Regions from separate parts of the Cupriavidus oxalaticus genome, predicted to be linked through region 1. Evidence: riboswitches for the same ligand, from Rfam matches in the RefSeq annotation. Region 1 holds a riboswitch; the other holds the start of a gene.

What was found. Region 1 has a riboswitch for glycine ahead of JTE92_RS01980 (D-amino acid dehydrogenase). Riboswitches for the same ligand answer to the same signal wherever they lie in the genome.
Region 2: linked by a shared signal. The riboswitch ahead of gcvT (glycine cleavage system aminomethyltransferase GcvT) and the one ahead of JTE92_RS01980 (D-amino acid dehydrogenase) in region 1 are both predicted to bind glycine.

Annotation. Positions count from the first base shown of each region.
Region 1 covers NZ_CP069811.1:442,020-446,433, reverse strand. The annotation lists gene JTE92_RS01985 (TonB-dependent receptor) at 1-1,858, opposite strand, end outside; glycine riboswitch at 2,111-2,212, shown strand; glycine riboswitch at 2,213-2,350, shown strand; gene JTE92_RS01980 (D-amino acid dehydrogenase) at 2,405-3,670, shown strand; gene JTE92_RS01975 (Zn-ribbon domain-containing OB-fold protein) at 3,908-4,306, opposite strand; gene JTE92_RS01970 (thiolase family protein) at 4,331-4,414, opposite strand, start outside.
Region 2 covers NZ_CP069812.1:3,694,848-3,699,261, forward strand. The annotation lists gene JTE92_RS29575 (UvrD-helicase domain-containing protein) at 1-900, opposite strand, end outside; gene JTE92_RS29580 (YMGG-like glycine zipper-containing protein) at 1,152-1,379, shown strand; glycine riboswitch at 1,484-1,570, shown strand; glycine riboswitch at 1,592-1,730, shown strand; gene gcvT (glycine cleavage system aminomethyltransferase GcvT) at 1,827-2,954, shown strand; gene gcvH (glycine cleavage system protein GcvH) at 3,054-3,434, shown strand; gene gcvP (aminomethyl-transferring glycine dehydrogenase) at 3,551-4,414, shown strand, end outside.

The sequences.
Region 1 (4,414 bases):
TGCCGCGCGTGCGCACGCGGTCCACGTTCTGGAAACTGGTGACGGTGGGGAACACCGTGGTATTGGTCTGGCTGACCAGCGCATCGCGGATGTCGTCTTCATACACCGACACGCGGAAGTACGACCGGTCGACCGTGCGTTCGAAGGTCAGGTCCTTCGAGAACGAGCGTTCCGGCTTCAGGTTGGGATCGTTGTTGATCAGCGAGGTGCCGGTGATGCGGCCCTGGAACAGCTCGGCGACGGTCGGGTAGCGGTAGGCCTGGCCCAGCGAGAGCCGGCCCAGCCAGTCCTGCCCGATGGCCTTTTCCAGCGCCAGCTTGGGCGACCAGTTGGACTCGCTGCGCACCGGGTAGGCGACATCCACGCCCGGCTGGCTGCGGCTGCCATCATAGGCGCGCCAGTGTTCCCAGCGCACGCCCGGGATCAGCTTCCAGTCCTCGGCGAAGTACCACGCGTCCTGCGCGTACAGCGCCTGCGTCTCGGTCTTGCCGGCAAAGGCGTTGTTGAACGCGGAGATGGTGGCGGCCTGCCAGTCTGAGGTGTTGTAGGTGGTGTTGCTGAGCCGGTAGTTGTCGTAGTGGTAGCCGAGGGTGACCCAGTGGCCGCCCTTGAGCTGCTGCGGGCGGTAGTCGGCCTTCAGGTCAAGCGTGCGCCAGCCGGTACCGTCGCCATAGGTCACCGTGCCCGGGCCATTGCCCGCGGTGCTGGCGGTGCGGCTGATGTCCTTGCTGACATCGAACAGCGATGCCACGCCGGAGAAGTTCCAGCCGGTCTCGTTGCGCGTGCGCAGCGACAGGCCGTAGAGCCAGCGCGCGTCTTCGCCGTTGCTCGGGGCAAAGGCGTTGGCCGGAATCACGTATTGATAGCCGCCGATATTGACCGGGCCGTTCGACACCACGTTGCCATTGGCATCGCGCAGGTAGCTGCCGGTGCTGTTGGAACGGTCCTGCTGCCAGTAGGCGGCCGTGAACTGTGCCTGCAGGGTGTTCGTGATGTCATAGCCCAATTTGACCTTGAATTGATCTTGGACTGTGTGCGTAACGCCCTCGCTATTGACACCCATTACCACCCGATCGCGACCCGTCTGGTCCTGATCGAAATAGGCACCGGATACAGCGACATCCGTCGCATTGGCGGGCCTTGTCGAACGCGCCGCGGTGTAAAAGCTCAGCGGCTGGCTCTTGCTGTCCTGCCGGTCGACGCTGACCAGCCACGAGAACGGCCCGACGCGGTCGCCCACGTAGGCGTTGGCATGCACGCCGTTGAAATTGTCGTGCGTGCCGTACAGGTTGAAGCGCTGCGTGAACAGCTGCACGCTGGCATCGCCTTCGAACTTCTCCGGCGTGCGCGTGCTGATCAGCACGGTCGCGCCCAGCGAGTTGCCCGGGTACAGCGCCGAATAGGGGCCATACAGCACGTCGACGCGCTCGATCTCGGCGGCGTTGACCAGCGACCAGCGCGGGGGGAAGGAGAAATCGGAGCCCAGCAGGTTGGACAGCAGCAGGCCGTCGGCATAGACCAGCCCGCGCGCCGACTGGCGCGAGCTGGTGCTGCGCACCGAGATGATCGAGTTCATATCGCCGATGAAGCGCTTGCGCACGGCGAGGTTGGGCGCGTACTTGAGCGCGTCTTCGGTGTTGACCACGTTGAAGTCCGCCATGCGCGCGGCGCTGATGCCGTAGGCGGGCGATGGCGTATTGGGCGGCGTGGCCGGCGTTTCGCCGCGCTCGGTCTTCGCCGAGACCACGACTTCCTGCAAGGGCTGCGGCGCGCTGACGGGTTCATCCGGCTGCGCGCCGGCGATGCCGGGGCCCATCAGCGCGGCCGAGGCGGCCAGCGCGATCCGATTTCTTCTCACTGGAATACCTTTCTGTTCTTTTGCCTCGCCGGCCGGTGCGCCGTATCCGGCTCGTGTTACGGCGCACTTCCTCCGCGTAGCGAGTGCTGACATTCTAGGGGGCGGGCCGGTTTGACGCAGTGCGACATAGCGCCGCGCCGGTACGGAAGCGACTCGACCCATCCATGCGAACACGCCTGGCTCCATTCACGTTTACCCGCATATCCACATGCGGCCTTTGTCTCTAGATTTGCCCGGATTGGCGTTCGCGCCAACGTGATGCTGGGAGAGACTGATCCGGCGGCAGCCGCCGCGGACAGCGCCGAAGGAGCAACCGCCCCGGAAACTCTCAGGCAAAAGGACCGGTATCACGCGTCACAGCACTCTGAAGAATGCCGCCATCGTCAGCCGGCATACCGAAGGAGCAAGCGGCCCCGCCTCCGGTACCCCCGGTACCCCCGGTACCACCGGCGACTGTCGTGAATCTCTCAGGTCAGGAACAGAGGGGGCGTCCGCCACGCATGTCGCGTGCGGGCTCCCACCCCGACGTTTCTGGACTGCCAGATCATGAAGACAATCGCCGTCATCGGCGGTGGCATCACCGGTGTCACCACGGCCTACGCGCTCGCCCGGCGCGGCTTCTCCGTCACCCTGTTCGAGCGCCATCGCTACGCCGCGATGGAAACCTCGTTCGCCAACGGCGGGCAGCTGTCCGCCTCCAACGCCGAGGTCTGGACGCACTGGTCCACCATCGTCAAGGGCCTGAAGTGGATGCTGCGCAGCGACGCCCCGCTGCTGGTCAACCCGCGGCCGAGCTGGCACAAGCTGAGCTGGTTCGCCGAGTTCATCGCCTCGATCCCGCACTACCGCCGCAACACCATCGAAACGGCGCGCCTGGCCATCGCGGCGCGCGAGCACCTGTTCGCGTGGGCGGCGCAGGAAGGCATCGACTTCGACCACAAGCCTGAAGGCATCCTGCATATCTACCGCGACAAGGCGGGCTTCGAGCACGCGGGCCGCGTCTCGGCCCTGCTGGCGCAGGGCGGGCTGGAACGCCGCGCGGTGACGCCGGCGGAAATGCGCGCAATCGAGCCGACGCTGGCCGGCACCTACTACGGCGGCTATTTCACCGAAAGCGATTCGACCGGCGATATCCACAAGTTCACCAGCGGACTGGCCGCCGCCATCGAGCGCATGGGCGTGCGCTGCCGCTACGGCGAGGACGTGCGCAAGGTCACCACCGATGGCCGCAGCGCCAGCGTGACCGTGCAGCAAGGCGCGGACAGCGCCACCTCGACCTTCGACGGCGCGGTGATCTGCGCCGGCACCGCCAGCCGCGCGCTGGCCGCCGGGCTGGGCGACCGCGTCAACATCTATCCGGTCAAGGGCTATTCGATCACGGTCAATTTGAACGACGCCGCGAGCCAGGCAGCGGCGCCGACCGTCAGCCTGCTCGACGATGAAACCAAGCTGGTCACCAGCCGCCTGGGCGATGACCGCTTCCGCGTGGCCGGCACCGCGGAGTTCAACGGCTTCAACCGCGACATCCGCGCCGACCGCATCCGGCCGCTGGTGGAATGGGTGCAGCAGTGCTTTCCGGGCGTCAGCACGCGCAGCGTGGTGCCGTGGGCGGGGCTGCGGCCGATGCTGCCAGATATGCTGCCGCGCGTGGGCCGCGGGCGGGCGCGCTGCATCTTCTACAACACCGGGCACGGGCACCTGGGCTGGACGTTGTCCGCGGTGACGGCGGATATGGTGGCCGGGGTGGTGGCGCAGGCGCTGGAAGCGCAGAAGATGGCCGTGCCGGGTGGGATGGTGTTAGGGAAGGCCTGAGCGGCTGACAGCAGATTCAGCCGTGACGGCAGCGGGATTTCAAACCCAAACTACCGCCCCTTGCGGACGCTCCCCTCTCCCGCGAAGTGGGAGAGGGGTGGGGGTGAGGGCCGAGCGTCAACGGAGTGAAGCGCGTCGCGATTGCGAGCGCCTGCCCTCACCCCCTGCCCCTCTCCCGCATGCGGGAGAGGGGAGCAAACCAGCGACGCGCGTTGCGCACGTCGCCTGGCCTCAGCTTCAAGCCGGCGCAAACACCGGCACCGGCGCCCCATCCACGCTGGGCGCGAACTTGACCTTCACCTTCTGCCCGATGCGCACCGCATCGAGATCGCAATCGACGATATGGGTCATCATGGTCACGCCCTCGTCCAGCGTCACATAGGCAATGCAATACGCCTGCGGACCGGCCTTGCGCGTGACGCTGTACGAGTAGATGGTGCCGCGGCCGCTGGCGGTCTTCCAGACCGTATCGCCCATGCAGAACGGGCACAGCGTGCGCGGATACCAGTGCGTCTTGCCGCATGACTGGCAGTGCTTGACCAGCAGCCGGCCTTCGCGCGCGGCCTGCCAGAATTCGATGTTGTCGGGCTGTTCGTCCGGGGCCTTGTAGGCCATGGGAGTGTACGGGGTCGTCATGTCAGTTGCTCCGGCGATCGTTCATCATTCGCGCTCGAGGATCAGGGTGGCGCTGCCGTGGCGCGAGCCCAGGTAGCCGCCGGTGCCTTGCGCCAGCGCCAGGTCGCA
Region 2 (4,414 bases), on a different replicon from region 1:
CGCTTCCAGGATGCGCACGGTGGAGCGGTAGTTCTGCTCCAGCTTGATCACCTTGAGGTCGGGGAAGTCGGTCTGCAGCCCGCGCAGGTTGTCCAGGGTGGCGCCGCGCCAGCCGTAGATGGCCTGGTCGTCATCACCCACCGCGGTAAAGGCCGGCGCGCGCAGGTGCGAGCCGCCCGCCAGCAGCTTGAGCAGCTGGTACTGGCAGGCGTTGGTGTCCTGGTATTCGTCGACCAGGAAGTAGCGCAGCCGGTTCTGCCACTTGAGCTGCACCGCCTCATTGCGCGCGAACAGCTCCGCGGGCAGGCGGATCAGGTCGTCGAAATCCACCGCCTGGTAGGCGTTCAGCGTGGCGACGTAGTTGCGGTAGACCAGCGCGGCCTGGTGCTCGTCGGCATTCCCGGAAACCGCGGCCTGCGCGATCGCGGCCTCGGGGTCGACCATGCCGTTCTTCCACAGCGAGATCGTGCTCTGCACGCCGCGGATCAGCTTCTTGTCGGTGGTGCCGAGCTGCTCCTGGATCAGGCCGAAGCAGTCGTCCGAGTCCATGATCGAGAACTGCGGCTTGAGGCCCACGTGCTCCGCCTCCATGCGCAGGATCTGCACGCCCAGCGAATGGAAGGTGCAGACCGTCAGCTGCCTGAGCGGGATGCGCTTGCCTTCGCGCGTGGTCTTGCCTTCCATCAGCTTGCCGATGCGCTCCTGCATCTCCTTGGCCGCCTTGTTGGTGAAGGTCACGGCGGCGATATGGCGCGGCTCGAAGCCCTTGTCCTCGATCAGGTGCGCGATCTTCTGCGTGATCACGCGGGTCTTGCCGGAGCCCGCCCCGGCCAGCACCAGGCAGGGGCCGTCCAGGTAGCGGACGGCTTCGGATTGGGCGGAATTCAGGCCATGGCTCATGCGAAGGGCGGTCGGGAGATGGGGCGGCGAGGCGCGCGCCAGGGGCAGGCAGCACACGCGCCCGGCGGCAAAGCTGTCGATGTTAACACGCTGGCCGCGACCGGTCAGTCAGCACCTGCCGCATCGTCGCCCCTCCTTGTGTCACTGGCGTAACACTTCGTAAAGCCCGGAGCCAATGAACCTGCGCCAGGTTCTAACCATCATGTCCAGGCGTGTCTCGGACATGCAATATCCATCACTCGGAGCCAACAATGAAAACCCTGCAGAGATTGACCAAGGTGGCCCTGATCGGCGCGACGGTCGCGGCATTCGCCGGTTGCGCGGACATGACCCCGAAGCAACGCAATACCGCCATCGGCGCGGGTGCGGGTGCCGTGGGCGGCGCCATCCTGACCGAGGGCAGCGCACTGGGTACGCTGGGTGGCGCGGCCGTGGGCGGCGTGATCGGTAACGTCGTGACCGACGACAAGCGTAAATAAGGACGCTGCGATCCACCCCTGGCGGCGGGGCGCAGGAACGGGTACAGCCGCCGGGCGGCCGTCCGGCCTGGTTTGACAAAGGCCGGGGCCTCCCGTACATTGCGCGCATCCGACCGGGAGAGCGCGCACAACTGCGCCGCCGAAGGGGTATCACCCGAAAACTCTCAGGCACCACGGACCGTTCGGATCGGCATGCAACATGCACACGATGCATGCCGAACTCTGGAGAGCGGCACCCGCCATGCGTGGCGAGCGTGCCCACCGAAGGGGCGCGCGAGGCAGATGTTGATCGGATCCGGTCCACCGGATCCGCCTCGTAATCTCTCAGGTATCGAGGACAGAGGGGTCATCCGCCGCAGCGGATCGCTTGGCCATTTGGGCATAGCGATCGTTGCGGCGGATGGCCCTTTTTTGTTTTCGCAACCCGACATTGCCCCCGAGGATTCCATGACGCTCCAGGCCACGCCCCTCAATGCCATCCACCGCGCCCTCGGCGCCCGCATGGTCGACTTCGGCGGCTGGGATATGCCGGTCAACTACGGCTCCCAGATCGAAGAGCACAATGCCGTGCGCACCGACGCCGGCATGTTCGACGTGTCGCACATGTGCGTGGTCGACCTCAGCGGCGCCAATACCCGTACCTTCCTGCGCGGCCTGCTGGCCAACAACGTCGACAAGCTGCAGACGCCGGGCAAGGCACTCTATTCCTGCATGCTCGACGAAAAAGGCGGCGTCATCGACGACCTGATCGTCTACTTCTTTGCCGAGGACCGTTTCCGCCTGGTGGTCAACGCCGGCACCGCGGTCGGCGATATCGACTGGATCCGCGCCCGCAACGAGGCCACCGGGAGCGGCGTGACCATCACGCCGCGCCGTGAAGACGTGGCGCCCGAGGGCGTGCAGCCGCTGGCGATCGTCGCGGTGCAGGGGCCCAACGCCCGCGCCAAGGTGTGGAGCACCTTCCCGTCGACCCAGCCTTCCGACGCGCTCAAGCCCTTCAACGCTGCCGTGGTCCAGGACTCCGCGCTCGGCGAGGTCATGGTCGCGCGCACCGGCTACACCGGCGAAGACGGTTTCGAGCTGGTCGTGCCGGCGGCCAGCGTCGCCGGCCTGTGGGAAAAGCTGAACGCCGCGGGCGTGCGCCCGGCTGGCCTGGGTGCGCGCGACACGCTGCGCCTGGAAGCCGGCATGAACCTGTATGGCCAGGACATGGACATCAACACCTCGCCGCTGGACGCGGGCCTGGCCTGGACCGTCGACCTGCAGAGCGAGCGCGACTTCACCGGCAAGACGGCGCTGGCCGCCAACGGGCAACAGCAGCAGTTCCTCGGCCTGATCCTGCGGGACAAGGGCGGCGTACTGCGTGCCCATCAGAAAGTCATCACGCCTGCCGGTGACGGCGAAATCACCAGCGGCACCTTCAGCCCCTCGCTGTCGCAATCGATCGCGTTCGCGCGCCTGCCGAAAGGCGTGAACGTCGGCGACACCGTGCAGGTGGAGATTCGCGACCGCAAACTCAACGCGACTGTGGTTAAACTGCCGTTTGTGCGTAATGGCAAGGCACTCGTGAGCTAAGGGAAGCACCCGCTCACCCAACGGTCGCCCTCGCCTGCCGGCAGCGTTGCCGGGCAGGCATCACCCAACAAGAAACAGATCTGAATCCGGAGAACCTTCATGAATTTCCCCGCCGACCTCAAATACACCGAGTCGCATGAGTGGGTGCGCGTCGAAACCGACGGCACGCTCACCATCGGCATCACCGACCACGCACAGGACGCGCTGGGCGACATCGTCTTCCTGGAACTGCCCGAGGTGGGCAAGTCGGTCGGTGCCGGCGACGCGCTGGCAGTGGTCGAATCGGTGAAGGCCGCTTCCGACATCTACGCCCCGGTGGCCGGCGAAGTGATTGCCGTCAACGAGGCCGCCACGGCCGCGCCGGAAAGCGTCAATGCCGACGCATTCGACGCGTGGCTGTTCAAGCTCAAGCCGGCCAACAGCGACGACGTCAACGGCCTGATGTCGGCCGACGCGTACAAGGCCAGCGTCGGCGCCTGATATTTCGTCGTTCCCGCCCACGTGCCCTTTGGGTATGCGCGGGAACGACAAGCGAATTTGCAGCGCTGCGGCACGGCTGACCACCTGCCGCGGCGCTCCCCACGAGGTTCTTGCCCATGAACGCCCCGCTTCCCATGACCGCCGCCCAAGGTAACCGGCCCACGCTGGCCGAACTGGAGGCGCGCGACGCCTTCGCCGCCCGCCATATCGGCCCCGATACCCCCGAACAGCAGCACATGCTGAAGGTGCTCGGCTACGACAGCCGGGCCGCGCTGATCGATGCCGTGATCCCCGCCGCCATCCGCCGCCGCGACGGCATGCCGATGGGCGAGTTCACCGAGCCGCTGAGCGAGGAAGCCGCGCTGGCGAAGCTGCGCGGGCTGGCCCGCAAGAACCGCGTGCTGAAGAGCTTCATCGGCCAGGGCTACTACAACACCGTCACGCCCGCGGTCATCCTGCGCAATATCTTCGAGAACCCGGCCTGGTACACGGCGTACACGCCCTACCAGCCGGAAATCTCGCAAGGCCGCCTGGAAGCGATGCTGAACTTCCAGCAGATGGTCACCGACCTGACCGGCCTGGATATCGCCAATGCGTCGATGCTGGACGAAGGCACCGCCGCGGCCGAAGCGATGACGCTGCTGCAGCGCGTGAACAAGCACGACTCGAACACCTTCTTCGTCGCCGACGACGTGCTGCCGCAGACGCTGGAAGTGGTACGCACACGCGCGCTGCCGATGGGCATCGAAGTGAAGGTCGGCCCCGCCGCCGACGCTGCCGCGGCCGGCGCCTTCGGCGTGCTGCTGCAGTACCCGGGCGTGAATGGCGATGTCAATGACTACCGCGCCATCGCTGCCGCCGTGCACGCCGCCGGCGGCCTGGTGGTGGCTGCCGCCGACCTGCTGGCGCTGACGCTGGTCACCGCGCCGGGCGAATGGGGTGCCGACGTGGCCGTGGGCAACTCGCAGCGCTTCGGCGTG